DNA from 4 places in the Pseudomonas sp. BE134 genome. Region 1 is predicted to be linked to each of the others. Evidence: predicted binding sites of a transcription regulator. Region 1 holds the regulator's gene; each other region holds the start of a gene.
The links. The regulator sigma-54, encoded in region 1, starts transcription at its own class of promoters, with help from an activator protein. The targets are predictions, from matches to a motif close to ANTGGCATNNANNTTGCTNT.
Positions count from the first base shown of each region.

Region 1 (5,495 bases):
ACGCCCTGGTCGTGGTCGACAGCGAAGACCGTCCGGTCGGCGCCTTGAACATGCACGATTTGCTGCGTGCGGGAGTAATGTAATGAACACGGACCTGCTGCAACGCGGCAAACAGATCAAACTCGCGGTGTTCGACGTCGATGGCGTGCTGACTGACGGGCGCCTGTACTTTCTCGAAGACGGCAGTGAATTCAAGACGTTCAATACGCTCGATGGCCAAGGCATCAAGATGCTGATGGCAGCGGGCGTGCAGACCGCTATTATCAGCGGCCGCAAAACCCCGGTGGTCGAACGGCGCGCGAAAAACCTTGGCATTCCCCACCTTTATCAGGGGCGCGAAGACAAACTGGTAGTACTGGACGAGCTTCTGGCTCAACTCAACCTAAGCTATGAACAAGTGGCCTACCTCGGTGACGACTTGCCGGACCTGCCGGTGATTCGCCGCGTCGGCCTGGGCATGGCGGTAGCCAACGCCGCCAGCTTCGTGCGTGAAAACGCCCATGGCATTACCGTTGCCCGAGGTGGCGAGGGTGCCGCTCGCGAATTCTGCGAATTGATCCTGCGCGCCCAGGGCCGCCTCGATGCGGCCAACGCTGCGTACCTGTGAGCCCATTATGCTGAGCAAAAAGTTTCGTAACATCCTGCTATTCAGTTGCATCGCCGCGCTGTTCGCGGCGGTCGGCTACTGGAACATCAGTCCGGAACGCTTCCTCGACAAGCCTGTGGCCAAGCTCGATGAAAGCACGATCGACTATTACGCGCTCAACGCCCACAGCGTGCAGTTCCTGCCGGACGGCAGACTGCAGTACGAAATGACGTCCGACAAGGTCGAACACTTGAAGGCGTCCGAAGTCACGTTGCTGACTAATCCCGACCTGAACATGTTTCGCGGCACCGAGTTTCCCTGGCACGTCCAGAGTGAACACGGGGAAGTCAACCCGGACGGCACTCAGGTCGAGCTGATTGATTCGGTGCGCATCACCCGTTTCGACGAAAAAAATCGCAGGACCCTGATTACCACAACCCGTATGACTGTGTTCCCGCAGCAGCAATATGCGCAGACCGATCAACCCGTTAGTATCGACGGCGCTGGCGGTGTATCGACAGGCATCGGAATGAAAGCGTATTTGAAAGAAAGCAGGATACACCTGCTATCTAACGTAAGAGGACAGTATGAGGCTCGTTAAAACCCTCCCTATTTTGCTCAGTCTGGGCGCAGCACTGGGAAGCGTGAGCGCCTGGGCTCTGCCGAACGATCAAGAGCAGCCTATCCGCATACAAGCCGACGACGCCCAACTGGACGACAAGAATGGCGTTGCCACCTATAAAGGCGATGTGATCATCACGCAGGGCTCGATTAAGGTCACCGGCAACACCGTGACCATGACCCGCACCCCGGCTGGTGACATCGACGTGGTGACTTCGGTGGGCAACCTCGCCTACTTCGAGCAACTGCAAACCCAGGGCGATTCCAAGCCTGTCCAGGGCTGGGGTGTGACCATCCAGTACCATGCCGCGCAAAATCGCGTCGTTCTGATCGACAAGGCAAAAGTGGTCGACAAGGACAACAACATCACCCAAGGCGAGAAAATCGTCTACGACACCGAGAAAAAGCTTGCCAGCGCCGGTCGCGCTACAGGCAGCAAGGTGACCGAGTCGCGTCCGCGTATCGATATGGTGATCCAGCCCAAGCCGAAAACCGACGAGAAAAAGGCCCCGTAATGGCAACTCTGAAAGCTCAGCATCTGGCCAAGAGCTACAAGAGCCGCCAGGTCGTGCGCGACGTCAGCCTGTCGATCGACAGCGGTCAGATCGTCGGCCTGCTGGGGCCTAACGGCGCCGGCAAGACCACGTGTTTCTACATGATCGTCGGCCTGGTGCAGGCTGATCAGGGCCGCGTTCTGATCGACGATCTGGACGTCAGCCACCAGCCAATGCACGGTCGCGCAAAGGCCGGTATCGGCTATCTGCCGCAAGAAGCGTCGATCTTCCGCAAACTCTCGGTGGCCGACAACATCATGGCCATCCTCGAGACGCGCAAGGAACTCGACAAGGCCGGGCGTCGCAAAGAGCTGGAAAGCCTGCTGCAGGAATTTCATATCAGCCACATCCGCGACAACCTTGGCATGAGCCTGTCGGGTGGTGAACGCCGCCGCGTGGAAATCGCCCGGGCACTGGCTACCAACCCGAAATTCATCCTGCTCGACGAACCCTTCGCCGGCGTGGACCCGATTTCGGTCGGCGACATCAAACAGATCATCTACCACCTCAAGGCCAAGGGCATTGGCGTGCTGATCACTGACCACAACGTCCGTGAAACCCTGGATATCTGCGAAACAGCCTACATCGTCAACGATGGCCAGCTGATCGCCGAAGGCGATGCCGCCACTATCCTGGCCAATGATCTCGTCAAGGAAGTTTATCTGGGCCATGAGTTCCGCCTGTAAGCGTTGAGGTGTCTGGCTAGTCGACTGAGCGCTAATCGCGGTAAAAATCAACAGGTTTTTATTGTTACGGCGCTCTAGGCAAACACTTCAGTTTCAGGCATATAATTTGCTTATGTTTGGCGCTCCGGCGCCCTGTAGTGGATGGCGCATGTGCGCCGGCGAATAAGGTGTTAAGCCCCTGCCATGAAACCATCGCTAGTCTTGAGAATGGGCCAGCAGCTGACGATGACACCGCAGCTGCAACAGGCCATCCGCCTGCTCCAATTGTCGACCCTGGATCTGCAACAGGAAATCCAGGAGGCCCTGGAGTCCAATCCGATGCTCGAACGCCAGGAAGAAGGCGACGACTTCGACAACGCCGACCCCTTGGCCGACAAAGCCGAGCAGCCACCCAACGCCGACATTCAGGAACCCTCCTACCAGGAAACCGCCCCGACGGTGGACAACCTCGATGAAGGCGACTGGAACGAACGCATTCCCAATGAGCTGCCGGTCGATACCGCCTGGGAAGACGTTTACCAGACCAGCGCCAGCAGCCTGCCGAGCAACGATGACGACGAATGGGATTTCACCACTCGCACATCGGCCGGCGAGAGCCTGCAAAGCCACCTGTTGTGGCAACTGAACCTGGCACCGATGTCCGACACCGATCGCCTGATCGCCGTGACCCTGATCGACTGCATCAACAATCAGGGCTATCTGGATGAAACCCTCGAGGAAATCCTTGAAGCCTTCGATCCGGAACTGGACATCGAACTGGACGAAATCGAAGCCGTCCTGCATCGCATCCAGCAATTCGAGCCAGCCGGTATCGGCGCTCGCAACCTGGGCGAATGCCTGCTGCTGCAATTGCGCCAATTGCCAGCCAAGACGCCTTGGCTCGCCGAAGCCAAGCGCTTGGTCAGCGACTACATCGATCTGCTCGGCAGCCGCGACTACTCCCAGCTGATGCGCCGGATGAAGCTCAAGGAAGATGAACTGCGCCAGGTCATCGAACTGGTCCAGAGCCTCAACCCGCGCCCCGGCTCGCAAATCGAATCCAGCGAAGCCGAGTACGTCGTCCCCGACGTTATCGTGCGCAAGGATAACGAACGCTGGCTGGTGGAGCTGAATCAGGAATCGGTGCCACGGCTGCGGGTCAACGCCCAATACGCCGGGTTTGTCCGTCGCGCCGACACCAGCGCCGACAACACATTCATGCGCAATCAGTTGCAAGAGGCCCGCTGGTTCATCAAGAGCCTGCAAAGCCGTAACGAAACACTGATGAAAGTCGCCACCCAGATCGTCGAGCATCAGCGCGGCTTCCTGGAATACGGCGACGAAGCCATGAAGCCGCTGGTCCTGCATGACATTGCCGAAGCCGTGGGCATGCACGAATCGACGATTTCACGGGTGACCACGCAAAAATTCATGCATACCCCTCGGGGTATATACGAGCTGAAATACTTTTTTTCCAGCCACGTCAGCACGTCCGAAGGCGGTGAATGCTCGTCCACAGCGATCCGCGCGATCATCAAAAAACTGGTTGCCGCGGAAAATCAGAAAAAGCCGTTGAGTGACAGCAAGATCGCTGGTTTACTGGAGGCACAAGGCATTCAGGTGGCTCGCCGCACCGTCGCCAAGTACCGCGAGTCCCTCGGGATCGCGCCTTCGAGCGAACGCAAGCGGTTGATGTAGAGCCACGCCACAGCGTTCCAGTGGTAGATCATCTGATCTACCGCTTTATGCACTGGCAACGAAGGAGAAGCTGTATGCAAGTCAACATCAGTGGACACCAACTGGAAGTGACCGAACCCCTGCGCGCCTACATCGGCGAAAAACTCGAACGATTAGAGCGGCATTTCGACAAGATAACCAACGTGCAGGTCACGATGACGGTCGAGAAGCTGAAGCAGAAAATCGAAGCCACCCTGCATATTCCCGGCAATGAAGTGGTCGCAAACGCGGAACATACCGATATGTACGCGGCGATCGATTCACTGACCGACAAGCTGGATAAACAACTCAAAAAGCATAAGGAAAAGACCCAGAGCCTCCTCCAGGGCGCAACCGGTCGTTAACCCCCCCAATCCATGATCCGACTAGAAACCATCCTGACCCCCGGCCGTTCTCAAGTGAACGCGCCGGGTGGCAGTAAAAAGAAAGCCCTCGAGCAAATTGCCAACCTTATCCACCGCGAAGTACCGGATCTGGAAATGCAGGACGTCTTCGAGGCCCTGATTGCCCGTGAGAAACTCGGTTCTACCGGTTTCGGCAACGGCATCGCCATCCCCCACTGCCGGCTCAAAGGCTGCACCTCGCCAATCAGTGCGCTGCTGCACCTGGAAGCCCCTATCGATTTCGACGCCATCGACGGCGCCCCGGTTGACCTGCTGTTTGTGCTGCTGGTCCCGGAAGCCGCCACCGATGCACACCTGGAATTGCTCCGCCAGATCGCCAGCATGCTTGATCGCAAGGAGGTGCGTGAAAAACTGCGCAGCGCCCCGAGCAATGAAGCGTTGTATCAGGTTGTCCTGGACGAGCAGAACGGTCACTAATCATGCGCCTGATCATCGTCAGCGGCCGCTCCGGCTCAGGTAAAAGCACCGTCCTCGATGTTCTCGAGGACAACGGCTACTACTGCATCGACAACCTGCCCGCCGGCCTGCTGCCGGAACTCGCCGAACGAGCGCTGATTCATACCGAACTGCTGCAACCGCTTGTCGCTGTGTCCATCGACGCGCGTAACCTGCCGAGCCACCTTTCGCGGTTTCCCGAACTGCTCGAGGAAGTCCGTAGCCGGCATATCAAATGCGATGTGCTGTACCTGGACGCCGACGAAGAAACCCTGCTCAAGCGATTTTCCGAAACCCGCCGTCGTCACCCGCTGAGCACCGCCAACCGTTCGTTGGCCGAGGCAATCGAGGACGAAAGCAATCTGCTGGGGCCCATCGCCGATCTGGCAGATCTCAAAATCAATACCACCAACCTGAACCTGTATCAGCTGCGCGATACCATCAAGCTGCGCCTGCTGAATCAGCCGGAAGCCGGTACTGCGTTCCTGGTCGA
Region 1 covers NZ_JAVDUA010000022.1:38,717-44,211, reverse strand. The annotation lists gene J2Y56_RS18630 (KpsF/GutQ family sugar-phosphate isomerase) at 1-83, shown strand, start outside; gene J2Y56_RS18625 (HAD family hydrolase) at 83-607, shown strand; gene lptC (LPS export ABC transporter periplasmic protein LptC) at 615-1,187, shown strand; gene lptA (lipopolysaccharide transport periplasmic protein LptA) at 1,174-1,722, shown strand; gene lptB (LPS export ABC transporter ATP-binding protein) at 1,722-2,447, shown strand; gene J2Y56_RS18605 (RNA polymerase factor sigma-54) at 2,631-4,124, shown strand; gene hpf (ribosome hibernation-promoting factor, HPF/YfiA family) at 4,199-4,507, shown strand; gene ptsN (PTS IIA-like nitrogen regulatory protein PtsN) at 4,520-4,984, shown strand; gene rapZ (RNase adapter RapZ) at 4,987-5,495, shown strand, end outside.

Region 2 (5,495 bases), on a different contig from region 1:
TGAGCAGCGGGTGGCCAAGGCCGTGTTCGACAAGGTCGCGCATTCCGGCTGCCTGAGTGCGCCGAATATTCGCTACCTGCAATCGCCTTATGCGCTGTTCAATGGTGATCTGTTGTTGGCCGCTTTCACCCCGGCTGGCGATATGCATGTGCTGTTGGGGGATTTCACCGGCCATGGGTTACCAGCGGCCGTGGGGGCCATGCCACTGGCCGAAGTCTTCTACGGCATGACGGCCAAGGGCTACGGCCTGGCGGAAACCCTGCGGGAGATGAACGCCAAGCTCAAGCGCATCTTGCCGGTCGACATGTTTTGCTGCGCCACCTTGCTGTGTCTGAGCTTTCAGCGACGCTCGGTGGAGGTCTGGAATGGCGGAATGCCGGACGGCTATTTGCACAGCATCGCTACAGGTGAGCGCAAGCCGCTGACAGCGCGTCACTTGCCGCTGGGCGTTCTGAGCTCGCAGACCTTCGATGACCGCACCGAAGTGTTCCCGATGGCCGTTGGGGATCGAGTGTTCCTGCTGTCCGACGGGGTGATCGATACCTGCGATGGTCACGAGCAATTGTTTGGCGTTGAGCGGTTGCGGCAGGTGTTTGCGGCCAACCGTCAGCCTGACGCACTCTTCGAAGAAATCGAACAGGCTCTGCGGGATTTTGGCGGCGAAGCCCGCGATGACGTGAGCATGGTCGAGATCAGACTGCTGGAGGCGGCGCAACTGTGTCCTCCTGCGTTGGTGTACTCCGACAGCGGCCAGTCCTGTCCGCTGGACTGGTCAGCGAGTTTTGAGTTCCGCGCCGCGACCCTCAAACGTTTCAATCCGCTGCCCTACCTGTTGCAGTTGCTGCTTGAGGTTCACGGGTTGCGGGCTCAGAGCGGCGCGCTCTACAGTGTGCTCGCCGAGCTGTATTCCAATGCGCTGGAGCACGGCGTGCTGGGTCTGGATTCAAGCCTCAAGCGCGATGCATCGGGTTTTGCGCGCTATTATCTTCAGCGCAATGAGCGCCTGGATGCACTGCAGGACGGTTATGTGCGAGTGCATTTGCAGGTCACGCCAGAAGGCAAGGGCGGTTGCCTGACTGTTCGGGTTGAAGACAGTGGCAAGGGGTTTGACGTGGCTCGGGTACAGGATCGGCCGCTTGATGGTGCCCGCCTGTCGGGCCGTGGCATCAGCCTTATCCGCCAGTTGAGCCGTAATGCGAGCTGGTCTGACAATGGGCGCAGTGCGTGCGTGGAGTTTTTCTGGGAGGCTCTGGCATAATTCACGCATTCTTGATCAAGGAGTGAGCAAGTGGTTGACACACATCTGGACCCAAGCGTGCTGATCGCGTTGCAGGAAGTGATGGAGGATGAGTATCCAGAGCTGCTGGATGTATTTCTTCGTGATTCCGAAGAGCGTTTGCTGACGCTGCGAACGGCTGATAATGCCTTGCTGCTGATGAATACAGCCCATAGTTTCAAGGGCAGTAGCAGTAATATGGGCGCCGTTCGCCTGGCTGAGTTGTGCCATGAGCTTGAACAGCGCGCCAGGCAAAAAAGCCTCGCCGGCATTGATAAACTATTGGGAGAAATCGACGGTGAATTTGCCATCGTCCGACCGCTTTATGAGGCGGAAAGACAGCGCTCTCTCTCCGAATAATCCGACCACTTGGCGCTTTTAGCGCCGGTTGGTCATGCTGGCCCGTCCCTTGCATTTAACTCGCTCAACTGTACCTACGATCCCAGTGCAGCGGAGACCGTTTAATGCCCGTTACCCCCAATTCAATTTCTCAGGCCAGCCCGGCGGCCAAGACCGTCGCCACGTCCGCCAATACCCCGGCGGTGGCTGCTGAGCCCGGGGATAAAGCCTCCAGCTTTGCTGAGGTTTATGCCAATCAGTCTCAGGGCAAACCTGCTGTGGACGCGGATAAATCCGCCACGCCGGCGACTGATACCGCGGCGCAAGGCACGGCAAATTCCGACGTCAACAGCGATACCGCTGCCGTCCTGGAGCTTTTGGTTGCCGATAGCGGCAATTCCTTGCCCGCCGAAAAACCGGCGCCGGTCGAGGATGCGCTCACCGGCAATGTCGCACCGGTTGCCAGCGAGACGCCGGTGGTCGACACCCCCCCAATCGATCCGTCCCTTGATCCTGCCTTGATGGCGGTCGTGCAGCCATTGGTCACGGTTCCTGTCGAGCACGCCGTGCCCGTTGTTGACACTGTGCAACCGCAGGTCACGGTGTCGGTCGCGGCGCCTGTGGCTGCCACTCCTGCGCAAGCCGCCGCAACCATCGTCAGCGACTTCGATCCTGAAGCCGATCCACTCGACGCACTGCCAGCCGTGCGTCTGGCCATGGAGCAAAGTGGTCACATTTCCGCTTCCAGCCAGGCCCGGCCCATAGCAACTCCGACCCAAGCCCAAGCCCAAGCCCAAGCCCAAGCCCAAGCCCAAGCCCAAGCCCCGGCCCCGGCTGACAGTGAACCGACCTTGACGCAGAGCTTTGCCGCCGGCATGGCGGGCATGGTTGATCTGCAAACCGATAAAGACAGCACCAGCCAAGGCGGCGAGAAAGCGTTCAGTGGTCTGATCGATGACGGCCTTAAAGACCTGAAAAGCGCCAGCAGTGATACCCGTGTCGATGACTTCGCCAACCGTCTGGCGGCATTGACTCAAGCGGCCACCCCTAAAACGGCTAACACGTTGCCGGTGAATCAGCCGATTGCCATGCATCAGAGTGGCTGGACCGAAGAGGTGGTCAACCGCGTCATGTACCTCTCCAGCGCCAACCTCAAGGCGGCCGATATTCAGTTGCAACCGGCCGAGCTGGGTCGCCTCGATATTCGGGTGAACATGGTTCCGGACCAGCAGACCCAAGTCACCTTCATAAGCGCCCATCCAAGCGTTCGCGAAGCGCTGGACAGTCAAATGCATCGCTTGCGTGACATGTTCACGCAGCAGGGCATGGGGCAGGTAGACGTCAACGTGTCCGATCAGTCTCGTGGCTGGCAAGGTCAGGGGCAGGATCAAGCTCAGCAGGGGCAGGGCGGTCGCTCCAATGCCGCTGGTGGTCGCGTCGACTCGATGGAAGAAGACCTCGCGACTGCTGTGACTGAAGCCGCCGTCGACACCACCAGCGTGATCGGCTCCAGCGCCGTCGATTACTACGCCTGATAAAAACGCTATCCCCTGTGGGAGCGAGCCTGCTCGCGATGAGGCAGTAACATTCAACATTTTCGTTGACTGTTACACCGCTATCGCGAGCAGGCTCGCTCCCACATTTGTTTTTGTGGTCTCCCTGAAACCCCCGCCCAGCGCCCTCCCGATACTTCTGGCATAACACTTGCTCTTGCCTTGCCGTGCGACTGTGAAAACCCGAATAGTGACGGATTATTGGCATGGCGAAGAGCGAAGCAGCAGTAAAAGAGCCCGCAACCAAAGGCAAGATCAAGCTGATCATTTTGATCGTGGTGGCCTTGCTGCTGGCGATCGGCATGTCCGTGGGGGCGACCTGGTTCTTCATGCACAACGCCCAGAGCAAACCTGCCGCTGCGGAAACCGCAGTGGTCGGCAAGCAGCCCGCGATTTTTGAGCCGATGGCACCGGCCTTCGTCGCCAACTACAACCAGAATGGCCGTCAGCGCTACATGCAGGTGAGTATCACCATGCAGGGTCGCGATCAGGCCGAACTGGAGGCGCTCAAAGTGCACATGCCGGTGATCCGCAACAACCTGGTCATGCTGTTTTCCGGCCAGGATTTCACCGCCCTGGCCACGCCGGTTGGCCAGGAGATGTTGCGTCAGAAGGCCACGGCCAGCGTTCAGGAAGTGGCGCAGAAAGAGCTCGGCAAAGTGGTGATCGAACAGTTGCTTTTCACTAATTTCGTACTGCAGTAGGAACACGACATGGCCGTGCAGGACCTGCTGTCCCAGGATGAGATCGATGCGCTGTTGCATGGCGTCGACGATGGTCTGGTACAGACCGATAACGTTGCTGAACCCGGCAGCGTCAAAAGCTACGACCTGACCAGCCAGGATCGCATCGTCCGCGGACGCATGCCGACCCTGGAAATGATCAACGAGCGTTTCGCCCGTTACACCCGCATCAGCATGTTCAACATGCTGCGTCGCTCGGCGGACGTTGCCGTCGGTGGTGTGCAGGTGATGAAGTTTGGCGAGTACGTGCACTCGCTGTACGTACCGACCAGCCTCAATCTGGTGAAGATCAAGCCATTGCGCGGTACCGCGCTGTTCATCCTCGACGCCAAGCTGGTGTTCAAGCTGGTGGACAACTTCTTCGGCGGCGACGGCCGTCACGCCAAGATCGAGGGGCGTGAATTCACCCCCACCGAACTGCGCGTGGTGCGCATGGTGCTGGAGCAGGCCTTCATCGATTTGAAGGAAGCCTGGCAGGCGATCATGGAAGTGAACTTCGAGTACATCAACTCGGAAGTGAACCCGGCGATGGCCAACATCGTCGGCCCGAGCGAAGCCGTTGTGGTGTCCACGTTCCACATCGAGCTCGATGGCGGTGGCGGCGACCTGCACGTGACCATGCCGTACTCGATGATCGAGCCTGTGCGTGAAATGCTCGACGCCGGTTTCCAGTCGGACCTCGACGACCAGGACGAGCGCTGGGTCAACGCCCTGCGTCAGGACGTGCTGGATGTCGACGTGCCGATCGGTGCCACGGTTGCCCGTCGCCAGTTGCGCTTGCGCGACATCCTGCACATGCAGCCCGGGGACATTATCCCGGTCGAGATGCCGGAAGAAATGATCATGCGCGCCAATGGCGTGCCTGCCTTCAAGGTCAAGATGGGCTCGCACAAAGGCAACCTCGCGTTGCAGGTGATCGAGCCGATCGAGCGCCGTTGACCAGCGCTCAAACCCCTTTGTTTCAACAGACTGCTACTCACTGAATTTTTGCCCGCCGAGGACAAATGATGAACGACGATATGAACGCCCAGGACGACCAGGCGCTGGCTGATGAATGGGCTGCGGCCCTGGAAGAAACCGGAGACGCCGGTCAGGACGATATCGACGCCTTGCTGGCGGCCGATAGCGCTGGCTCGTCGTCCAACCGTCTGCCGATGGAAGAGTTTGGCGGCGTGGCGAAGAGCAACGATCCGGTCAGCCTGGAAGGTCCGAACCTGGACGTGATCCTCGATATCCCGGTATCGATTTCCATGGAAGTGGGCAGCACTGACATCAACATCCGTAACCTGCTGCAACTCAACCAGGGTTCGGTGATCGAGCTGGATCGTCTGGCCGGTGAGCCGCTGGACGTACTGGTCAACGGCACGCTGATCGCTCACGGCGAAGTGGTTGTGGTCAACGAGAAGTTCGGCATCCGCCTGACCGACGTGATCAGCCCGAGCGAACGCATCAAGAAGCTGCGCTAAGTGAAAAAGGTTCTGGGGTTTGTGCTGGCGATGCCGTTCAGCGTGCTGGCTGCCGAGCCGATAGCGACCGCTGCTGCGGTCGCCGCGCCGGCGGTCAGCAGTGGGGTGGCAGGGCAAT
Region 2 covers NZ_JAVDUA010000026.1:59,274-64,768, reverse strand. The annotation lists gene J2Y56_RS20825 (fused response regulator/phosphatase) at 1-1,258, shown strand, start outside; gene J2Y56_RS20820 (Hpt domain-containing protein) at 1,289-1,636, shown strand; gene J2Y56_RS20815 (flagellar hook-length control protein FliK) at 1,741-3,150, shown strand; gene fliL (flagellar basal body-associated protein FliL) at 3,375-3,872, shown strand; gene fliM (flagellar motor switch protein FliM) at 3,882-4,850, shown strand; gene fliN (flagellar motor switch protein FliN) at 4,919-5,377, shown strand; gene fliO (flagellar biosynthetic protein FliO) at 5,378-5,495, shown strand, end outside.
Region 2: a site for sigma-54 is predicted at 1,684-1,703, ahead of J2Y56_RS20815 (flagellar hook-length control protein FliK). Genes of this name have one in related genera too.

Region 3 (5,495 bases), on a different contig from region 1:
CCGAGTACGTACCAGACCATGAAGCTCAGGTCGAAATAGAGGAAGGCCGCAAACAGTGTCGGCGTATGGCCGGATTTCCAGAAGCTTGAATTCATCGCGCACCTCAGCTGTGAAGAGTCTCGAGAAGGAGTCATGAGCTAGCAGGTGGGGCGCCTAAGGGCCGCACCACCGGCCCCGGGCTGTGGGGCCAAAACGAAAAAACGCCGCCACCCGATTCGCCAAGGGCAAATGAGGTGAGCGACGTCTTTGTCGTAGGTGGGGCAACCGCCGTTGGTTACCTGTGGTGATTACTTAGCCAGATTTGTGCCAACAGTCCGGGACCGAGTTGCAGCCATTCGCGAGCAGGCTCGCTCCCACAGGGGATTGGGGTTTACACAGAGCCATTGTGGGAGCGAGCCTGCTCGCGAAGGGGCCTTTAAGGGCGCCACAAAACTTCAGCCGAGCAACTCACTCATGGCAATGATCTGCTCCGCCACCTGTATCAGCTTCTGCTGCCGGCTCATGGCCTGGCGGCGCATCAGGGTGTAAGCCTCTTCCTCATTGCAATCTTTCATCTTCATCAACAGCCCCTTGGCCAGTTCGATGCGCTTGCGTTCGGCCAGTTGTTGGTCGCGGGCATGAAGTTGAGCGCGTAACGCCTGGTCACTTTCAAAGCGTGCCATGGCCACGTCGAGAATCGGCTGCAAGCGTTGTGCGTGAATACCTTCGACGATGTAGGCACTGACCCCGGACTGGATCGCCTGGCGCATCACGCCGGGGTCATGCTCATCGGTAAACATGACGATCGGTCGTGGCTGGTCGCGGGTCACCAGCACCACTTGCTCCATCACATCGCGGCTCGGTGACTCGGTATCGATCAGAATCACGTCCGGACGCACCGTTTCGACGCGTTCGGGCAGGTCGATGGTCAAACCCGATTCGTCGATCACCTCGAACCCGGCTTCGGTCAGCGCGGCTTTGAGGCGGCCGACTTTCTTTGCGGTGTCGTTGATCAGCAGGATACGCAGCATGTTTGCAGTCTCCTGTCAGCGGTGGGCGAATCGTTGCGAGCTGTCGCTCATGGCGTGCAGCGTGAAGCTGCGGGCATAACCGGCCGGGTCGGAACCGTCCCAGGTTTTGCCGTCGATCAACTGACTGCTACGCATGTCCTGATCACTGGCGGCGACACCGACGGCGCTGGCGGCCTCTCGGTACAGGTCCAGTTGCTGGACGTCCCGGGCCACGCCGAGGTAATCCGGATCGTCGCGCAACAAACCCCAGCGCCGGAACTGGGTCATGAACCACATGCCGTCTGACAGGTATGGCACATTGACCTCGCCGCCGGCATGAAAGCGCAGCGCGTGCGGGTCTTGCCAGCGATTGCCCAGTCCATCCGCGTATTCACCCAGCAGGCGCGGTTCAATGCAGTCGAGGGGGGCGTCGAGGTAGTCGGGCGCGCTCAACAGCTGCGCGGTGCTGCGGCGGTTCTCCGTATTTTGCTCGATGAACCGGCTGGCTTCCAGTATCGCCATCACCAACGACCGCGCGGTGTTGGGGTATTGCTCGACAAAAGCGCGGGTGCAGCCGAGGACTTTTTCCGGGTGATCGGGCCAAATGTTCTGAGACGTCGCCAGGGTAAAGCCGAGATTTTGCTGCACTGCGCTGGCGGACCAGGGTTCGCCGACGCAGAAACCATCGATTCGCCCCGCTTGCAGGTGCGCGACCATTTGCGGCGGCGGCACCACCACGCTGTCGACATCCTGCAAAGGATGAATGCCCTGACTCGCCAGCCAGTAATACAGCCACATCGCGTGGGTGCCGGTGGGAAAGGTCTGGGCGAAGGTGAGTTTTGAGCGAGTTTGGTGCACGTGGCGGTCGAGTGCTTCAGGACTGGTCACACCCAACGTCTGTAAACCCTGGGAAAGATTGATGCTCTGGCCGTTCTGGTTCAGGCCCATCAGCACAGCCATGTCGGTGGAAGCTACGCCGCCGATGCCCAAGTGGACGGCGTAAATCAGGCCGTACAGGCTGTGGGCGGCATCAAGTTCACCGCTGACCAGTTTGTCCCGCAGGTTGGCCCAGGACGACTGGCGCTTGAGGTTCAAGGTCAGGCCGTAGGGCTGGGCGAACCCCTGAGTCGCGGCGACCACGACCGAGGCGCAATCGCTCAGGGCCATGAAGCCCAGATTGATGTCGGTCTTTTCCGGGGCATCGCTGCCATTGACCCAAGCCAGAGGGTTGGCTGGAACTTCAATCATCAATAAGCACCTTTCATAAAAAAACGCCGCAACGGGCTGCTTGCCAGAGCAAGGCCCAGTGACGACGCCCTTGTCTTGCGACCCATTCCGCCTTTGGCATGAGTGCTGATACCGGTGACGGTGCAAGGCATATGCCATCGCTCGCTGATTTTATCGCGCGCCTCGCCTGCAACCCGATGCCCGGCTATAATTGCCGCCACTTTTCGTAGCCCAGAGTCAAAGCCGCCCATGTACACCCTGGCCCGTCAGATGTTGTTCAAACTTTCCCCGGAAACCTCCCACGATCTGTCACTGGACCTGATCGGCGCGGGCGGGCGTTTGGGCCTCAACGGCTTGCTGTGCAAGGCCCCGGCGAAAATGCCGGTGTCGGTCATGGGCCTGGACTTCCCGAACCCGGTGGGCTTGGCGGCCGGTCTGGACAAGAACGGCGCGGCCATCGACGGTTTCGCTCAACTGGGTTTTGGTTTTGTCGAAATTGGCACCATTACCCCGCGCCCGCAGCCGGGCAACCCGAAACCACGGATTTTCCGCCTGCCGGAAGCCGAGGCGATCATCAACCGCATGGGCTTCAACAACCTCGGCGTCGATTACCTGCTGGCTCGCGTGGCGGCAGCCAAATACAAAGGCGTGCTGGGCATCAACATCGGCAAGAACTTTGACACCCCGGTTGAGCGCGCGGTCGACGATTACCTGATCTGCCTGGACAAGGTCTACGCCCATGCCAGCTACGTGACGGTCAACGTCAGCTCGCCCAACACCCCGGGCCTGCGCAGCCTGCAGTTCGGCGACTCGCTCAAGCAGTTGCTCGCTGATCTGGCCACGCGCCGCGCAGAACTGGCGTTGCGCCACGGCAAACATGTCCCGCTGGCGATCAAAATCGCACCGGACATGACTGACGAAGAAACTGCACAGGTCGCACAAGCGCTGATGGAAACCGGGATGGACGCGGTGATCGCCACCAACACCACCCTGAGTCGCGTCGGCGTCGAAGGCATGGAATACGGTGACGAGGCGGGCGGTCTGTCCGGCGCACCGGTTCGCGACAAGAGCACGAACACCGTGAAAGTGTTGGCGGCGGAACTGGCAGGGCGCTTGCCGATCATCGCCGTGGGCGGCATCACCGAAGGCAAGCACGCGGCCGAGAAAATCGCGGCGGGTGCGAGCCTGGTGCAGATCTACTCCGGCTTTATCTACAAAGGCCCAGCGTTGATTCGTGAGTCCGTAGACGCGATCGCCGCCCTGCGTTAATCGTGTAGCAGCTGCCGAGCCTGCGAGGCTGCGTCTGGCTGCGAAGCAGTCGTAAACCCGGAATGCACGGTGTGTCTGCAGGACTGCAGGGGCTGATTTTACGACTGCTGCGCAGCCGGACGCAGCCTCGCGGGCTCGGCAGCTGCTACAAGGGAACTGTGTGGCGAAAGACAGGCATAAAAAAGGGCTCCTCGAAGGAGCCCCTGGGCCGAAGCCCGCCGTCCGGATGGGACGTGCGTGGTTAATTCAGTCAGTCATCAGATTTTTGTGTCGCAGTGTTAGGCCCTGTAATTAATTGCCGACGGCGTGAAGTTCGTTGAGTCTGTGGATTCCCGCAGTGCCGGTCATACCGTCCCAGTTGTCGCCGCGTCCCTCGCGCCAGCCGTTAATCCAGGCTTGGCGTACTGACGGTAGAGTAAATGGGCAAAGCTCACGGGATTTGCCACCAACGCCATATTGATATCCGCGCAAAAATGCTCTTTCCAACGGATCACGCTTAAGTCTTCTCATAGGGTGTTGCCCTCACTTGTTGACTGTATTCATCGCGTAGACCTCAATCGAGGTCTGGCAGAAAAACTCTGCCGTTGGGGCCCGCTGCCGGCGTCGCGAGCCAAGGTGTTGACGTCGTTGCGGCGTCAACCTGTGTTGAGTTCTAACCAATGCGTCACATCGAGGGAATGATCGTTTTGTCATAAGGACGTAACGATAAAGATGCTATGGCGATAAGTAACGCGATGTTTGGTCCTTGGTTCTTGGAAAAGCCCTGTATGATCGGCGCCCCGCAGGATGACGGGGTTAATCCTAAGTGAGAATGACTTCTGTTGGCCGGGAGCATTATTCGACGAAGGGTCGACTTATGACATTTTGTTGCATCAACTTTTTTATCTGCCTGTGCATCTAAGCTCTTCTAATCTGAGCAGCACAGGTGGGACGGCACACCTTCGTGCCACGCGGGCGTTCTTTTAGAAAAGCGCCTGATTGAAAACCGGACCGGCAATGCGTTGTCGGTTCACTTAGCCAAGGCTCTGAAAATCCAATGTCCGATCAATTCGAAATCTTCCTCACTTGCCCCAAAGGCCTTGAAGGCCTGCTGATCGAGGAAGCCGTCGGGCTTGGCCTTGAAGAAGCACGCGAGCACACCTCTGCCGTGCGTGGCATGGCGACGATGGAAACCGCTTATCGCCTTTGCCTGTGGTCGCGACTGGCGAACCGGGTGTTGCTGGTGCTCAAACGTTTCCCGATGAAGGACGCCGAAGACCTGTACCACGGCGTACTGGACATCGAGTGGCAAGACCACATGCTCAACGCCGGTACCCTGGCCGTCGAGTTCAGCGGCCATGGCTCGGGTATCGACAACACTCACTTTGGCGCTTTGAAAGTCAAAGACGCCATCGTCGACAAGTTGCGCACCCCGCAAGGCGACCGTCCGTCGATCGATAAACTCAATCCGGACCTGCGCATTCACCTGCGTCTGGACCGTGGCGAGGCGATTCTTTCCCTCGACCTGTCCGGCCACAGCCTGCACCAGCGTGGTTATCGCTTGCAGCAAGGCGCGGCACCGCTGAAGGAAAACCTCGCGGCTGCGATCCTGATCCGTTCCGGCTGGCCCCGCATTGCGGCCGAAGGCGGCGCGCTGGCTGACCCGATGTGCGGTGTCGGTACGTTCCTGGTCGAAGCCGCGATGATCGCCGCCGACATGGCGCCGAATCTGCGTCGCGATCAGTGGGGCTTTACCCATTGGCTGGGCCACGTCCCGGCGCTGTGGAAAAAGCTTCACGAAGAAGCCACTGAGCGCTGCGCGGCCGGCCTGGCCAAGCCACCGCTGTGGATTCGGGGTTACGAAGCCGACCCGCGCCTGATTCAGCCGGGTCGCAACAACGTCGAACGTGCCGGCCTGAGTGAGTGGATCAAGATCTACCAGGGCGAAGTCGGCACCTTCGAACCGCGTCCGGACCAGAACCAGAAAGGCCTGGTGATCTGCAACCCCCCATACGGCGAGCGTCTGGGTGA
Region 3 covers NZ_JAVDUA010000051.1:2,904-8,398, forward strand. The annotation lists gene J2Y56_RS27710 (NarK/NasA family nitrate transporter) at 1-95, opposite strand, end outside; gene J2Y56_RS27715 (ANTAR domain-containing response regulator) at 435-1,010, opposite strand; gene J2Y56_RS27720 (CmpA/NrtA family ABC transporter substrate-binding protein) at 1,026-2,237, opposite strand; gene J2Y56_RS27725 (quinone-dependent dihydroorotate dehydrogenase) at 2,466-3,485, shown strand; gene rmf (ribosome modulation factor) at 3,777-3,995, opposite strand; gene rlmKL (bifunctional 23S rRNA (guanine(2069)-N(7))-methyltransferase RlmK/23S rRNA (guanine(2445)-N(2))-methyltransferase RlmL) at 4,522-5,495, shown strand, end outside.
Region 3: a site for sigma-54 is predicted at 2,357-2,376, ahead of J2Y56_RS27720 (CmpA/NrtA family ABC transporter substrate-binding protein). Genes of this name have one in related genera too.

Region 4 (5,495 bases), on a different contig from region 1:
CGCCTTGCTCAGCGCAGTGGTACAGCAAAGCAAGGCAGTGCGCAGTGCCGAAGACCTGGCCGACGAATTGCGTTTTCTCGCGGAAAACCTTGATGACGGCCAGGACTACGGTTTTACGCGGCCGTGAACATCAGTGACGCGGTTCGAAGTCTTCGCTGAACAGGTCGTCTTCGGCGTCCGGGCTGACCGGAATCTTGTGTTCTTCCGATGCCCATGCCCCGAGGTCAATCAGTTTGCAGCGATCCGAGCAGAACGGCCGGAAGGTGTTTTCGGCACTCCATTCAACAGGCGCGCCACAGGTTGGACATTGGACGGTTGGGGTCTGGCTCATGACTGGCCTCCACGCAAAGTAAGGTAAAAGTTGTGCAGGCGTTCGACCTCGCTGTGCAGCCAGGCGAGGTCGCGGTCGTTGACCACCACGTCGTCGGCATGGCTCACGCGGTCCTGGCGGCTGGACTGGGCCTTGAGGATCGCTTGGACCTGTTGTTCCGTGGTCTGGTCGCGCTGCAAGGTGCGTTCGATTTGTAACTGTTGCGGGGCATCGATCACCAGGACCCGTTGGGTTATGGCGGTCTGCCCGGACTCGATCAGCAGTGGCGAAACCAGAATCGCGTAGGGCGATTGTGCCTTGGCCAGATTGTGTGCAATTTCTTCACCGATCAACGGATGCAACAAGTCTTCGAGCCACCGGCGCTGCTCCGGGACCTCAAAGATCAATGCGCGCAGGGCCGCACGGTCCAGTGTTCCGTCGGCTTGCAGCACGCCGGGGCCGAAGTGTTCGGCGATGGCGGCCAGCGCCGGGCGCCCCGGTTCCACCACCCAGCGCGCCGCGTGATCGGCGTCCACGACGTGGATGCCCAAGTCGATGAAGTGTTGGGCTGCCGCGCTTTTGCCGCTGCCGATGCCGCCGGTCAGGCCGAGAATCCAGGGTTTTTCCACAGGGGTATTCATTTCAAACCGACAAACTGCCAATAGAAGTCGGTTATTTGACCACCCCAGAGCAAGGCAATCCAGCCGGCAATCGCCAGATAGGGGCCGAAGGGGATTGGCGACGAGGTTTTTTCGTTGCGCAGACGCAACAAAATCACCCCGAGAATGGCGCCCACGAGCGATGACAGCAGGATCGTCAGCGGCAAAATCTGCCAGCCGCCCCACGCCCCGAGCATGGCCAGTAACTTGAAATCACCGTGGCCGATACCGTCTTTGCCGGTGAGCAGCTTGAACAGCCAGAAAACCGACCACAACACCATGTATCCGGCCACCGTCCCCCACAGCGCGTCATGCAATGACACGAAGACCCCGAAGCTGTTGACGATCAACCCCAGCCATAACAGCGGTAGCACCAGAACATCCGGCAGCAGTTGGTGCTCGGCGTCGATCAGGCTCATCGCCAGCAAGCCCCAGGTCAGGACCAGCACCGTGCAGGCCTGCCAGCCGAAGCCGAAATGCCAGGCGATAAACGCCGAGAGCAAGCCGCAGGCCAGTTCAGTCAGCGGATAGCGCTTGCTGATCGGTGCGGCGCAGTTCGAGCATCGCCCCCGCAAAAACAGGTAGCTGAGCAGCGGGATGTTTTCCCACGGGCGAATTTGATGATCGCACTGCGGGCAGTGGGAGTGGGGCAGCATCAGATTGTAAGTCGGGCCAGGCGCTTCGGGCGGTACGCCCAGCACATCGTGGGCTTGCAGCCGCCATTCGCGATGGAGCATTTTCGGCAGGCGCCAGATCACCACATTGAGGAAGCTGCCCACGACCAGGCCCACGACCAATGCGAGGGCCACGAAGAACGCCGGGTAAACGGTCAGAATTTCATTCAAAGGCATGTCAGATCGCTGAGCCGAGTTGAAAGATGGGTAAGTACATCGCAACCACCAGGCCCCCGACGATAACACCCAGCACGACCATGATGAATGGCTCCATCAGGCTGGTGAGGTTATCGACCATGTTGTCCACTTCGTCTTCGTAGAAATTCGCGACTTTGTCGAGCATGTCATCCAGTGCGCCGGACTCTTCACCAATGGCCGTCATTTGAATCGCCATATTGGGAAAGACACCCGAAGTGCGCATGGAAAAATTCAGCTGCATGCCGCTCGACACATCCTGTTTGATGCGCAGCACCGCACGCTTGAACACAATGTTGCCGGTCGCACCGGCCACGGACTCCAGCGCTTCAACCAGCGGCACGCCGGCGGCAAAGGTTGTCGACAGTGTTCGGGCGTAGCGCGCAACGGCAGACTTGCGCATCAGCGTGCCAATCAGGGGCAGCTTCAACAGCCAGGTGTCCAGCCAGTCGCGAAAGCCCGGAGATTTCCTGAAAGCGTGGCGCACGCCCAAAATACCCGCGAGCAGTATTCCGAGCATTACCCACCACCCTTGCTGCATGAACGCCGACAGGCCGATGACCATCACTGTGAACGCAGGCAACTCTGCACCAAAACCCTTGAACACCGACTCGAACTGCGGCACCACTTTGACCAGCAGGATCCCCGTGACAATGATCGCGACGAATATCACGGCCAATGGGTAGGTCATGGCTTTCTTGATCTTGGCCTTCAGGCTTTCGCTCTTTTCCTTATAGGTCGCCACCCGCTCAAGCAGTGTGTCGAGGGCGCCGGCCTGCTCACCGGCATCCACCAGGTTGCAGTAGAGCTCATCGAAATACTGCGGCTTTTTGCGCAGGGACGCGGCGAAGCTGTTGCCCGCCGCGACTTCTTGTTTCAACTCGTCCACCAGTTTGCGCATGGCCGGGTTATCGAAGCCTTCACCGATAATGTCGAACGACTGCAACAGCGGCACGCCGGCTTTCATCATGGTCGCCATCTGCCGGGTGAACAGGGCAATGTCCTGAGGCTTGATGCGTTTGCCGATGTTGAAAATCGAAGCGGACTTCTTGCGCACCTTGCCGGGATTGATGCCTTGTTTGCGCAGTTGGGCCTTGATCAACGCCGGGTTCTGGCCACTCAACTCGCCGGTCATTCTGGCGCCTTTGCGGTCTGTGCCTTCCCAGGCATACACGCTGATTTTTGCTGCTTTGACCGACATGTTCAGTCCTTGGTGACTCGATTGATTTCTTCATGGCTTATAGCCTAGTCAAGGCGCTGAGCCAAACCCGTGGTGTTGGGTGACAAAAATTGTCAGATAGTGCGGTTACTGGGAGTAGGAAAGGTCGTTGATTCCACGTGCTGCCCCGCCAACAGGGGGGGTAGCGCTTGGCATGGGCTGTGCTGATGCTATTTCAGATCATGAGCTTTCGACTCATGCATGGAGCTTGTCTATGAAAACTCAGAAAGGTTTTACCTTGATCGAACTGTTGATCGTGGTGGCAATCATCGGGATTCTGGCGACGTTTGCGTTGCCGACGTATTCCAAATATCAAGCCAGGGCGAAGTTGACGGCGGGCCTGGCCGAGATTTCCGCCATGAAGGTGCCGTACGAAGATGCGATCAACCAGGGCGAGGCGCCAACGGTCGCCAACGTAGCGCCGGCGGGTAGTGCCACGACCAGCAATTGCGCCGTGGCGGTCACCGGCACCGTGGCTACAGGGGATGGCAGCATCACCTGCACGATTTTGAATGCCCCGGCACCCGTTATGAGCAAGACCATTACATTGACCCGTAATGCAACCAAAGGCTGGTCGTGTGCCAGTTCCGCTGAGCAGGATTACGTGCCTAAAGGTTGCACCCCTTCCGCCTCGTAAACGCAGATATCCAGCAAGGCCCCGCTGCTTCGGTTGCGGGGCTTTTTTTTATTGTCGAATGCACCGCAACTGTGAAAAAAAAGACAAAAAATTCAGTGTGTTAGGAACTTTGTGAAAACCCGCAAGTTGCATGCAGAGTTTTGCCCGGTCATGCATTTTGCATGATTTCGAAATTTCGCCGTATTTTTAAACTATTGATTTATAACGATTTTTTGAGTGTTTCAAAGTTGGCACAGCGTTCGCAATATACCTGGTAACCCTGCTGAGAAGACAACCAGCAGACTTTCAAGAAAAACAGGAGTTACACGTATGAAGAAGTTCGCTATCGCTGCCGCTACTGCTACCGCGCTGACCCTGACTCTGGCCAACGCAGCATTCGCACAGACCACCACCACTCAAGCCCCGCTGACATTGGCTTCGGGTGAAGTTGCCAAGGCCACGGAAGCTACTTCCGATACCTGGATCACCACCAAAGTCAAAAGCGACCTGCTGACCGAAAAAGGCATTCCGGGCACCGACATCAAAGTCGAAACCAACAAAGGCGTGGTTTCCCTGTCGTCCACCGTTGCAGTGACTGATGCTCAGAAAGCCACCGCTGTGGCGATCACCAAGAAAATCGAAGGCGTCAAAGCGGTCTCCGCTGACGGCCTGAAAGCCGACTAAGGCAAGACTTCTCGCCTGGACCGGGAGAAGGTGTGGCAGACGAGTGAGTTATACGCCTGCCACTTCTCAAGATTAGGAGTTCATGCGAACGGCCATAAGGATGTGGCCATTACAGGCCCCGGCATTCGTGTCGGGGCCTGTTCTATTTGGGCGGCACAAAATAACTGTGGTCGCTCAAGGTCGTGCAGATCTCACTGGCTACTGAGCCATCTTCTGAGCATCACTCGGCATCCAGATGCAACGGTGTCACCACCCGACCATCACTTTCTGCTTGACCAAGATTGGCATCGATAAAGTACACACGGTCATCGGCCAGCTGACCTTTGTCCACCAGATAGTCCTTGATGCTGCTCGCGCGCTCCTGCCCCAACTGACGCAACAGCACGTCACTGGTGCTCCAGAACTTGATCACGTCGGCGCGCATTTTTGCGGTGCGTTCTTCCTTGCCCAAGTCATTCCATTCAGCCGGTGGCTGAGTCTTCAGACGCGTGCGATAGATGCCTTCCAGCAGCGGGCCTTTCTCGTTTTCCGGGACCGCCAGCAATGAAGCCTGGGCCGGGACTTTGTCGCCGCGACGCTGGAGCATTTTGTAGTAGTTGTACTGGTATTCACGCTCCAGGCGTTGCTCGGCAATGAGTGGGCCGTCGGTGCTGGCGGCGGCCGTGCCTTCGATTTCCAGACGCAGGGCCGGACGTTCCTTCAAGGCTTGGGACAGTTTGACCAACGCACCTTCAGCTTCCTGGCTCAAATCGCTTGAGCCCGCTGCGAACGACACGGTGCCCAAGTCTTCGGAACCACCACCACTGACCAAGCCGCCAATCATTTTGAACGGCGCTGCGGCCGCTTTGACGATCAGGTTGCGCAGGGTTTGCCAGACAATCGGCATGACGCTGAACTGCGGATTATTGAGGTCGCCAGTGACGGGCAGTTCGATGGAAATCTTGCCATCCACATCCTTGAGCAAGGCAATCGCCAGTTTCAGCGGCAGGCTCACGGCGTCCGGGCTGTCGACTTTTTCACCCAGCTGCAGTTGTTCGACCACCACTTTGTTTTCGGCCTTGAGCTGGCCTTTGATGATCAGGTAATGCAGGTCGAGATTGAGTCGGCCCTTGCGGATGCGATACCCGGCAAACTTGCC
Region 4 covers NZ_JAVDUA010000030.1:45,913-51,407, forward strand. The annotation lists gene J2Y56_RS22640 (hypothetical protein) at 1-127, shown strand, start outside; gene yacG (DNA gyrase inhibitor YacG) at 131-331, opposite strand; gene coaE (dephospho-CoA kinase) at 328-951, opposite strand; gene J2Y56_RS22655 (A24 family peptidase) at 948-1,820, opposite strand; gene J2Y56_RS22660 (type II secretion system F family protein) at 1,822-3,039, opposite strand; gene J2Y56_RS22665 (pilin) at 3,272-3,694, shown strand; gene J2Y56_RS22670 (BON domain-containing protein) at 4,004-4,357, shown strand; gene J2Y56_RS22675 (DUF748 domain-containing protein) at 4,578-5,495, opposite strand, start outside.
Region 4: a site for sigma-54 is predicted at 3,206-3,225, ahead of J2Y56_RS22665 (pilin). Genes of this name have one in related genera too.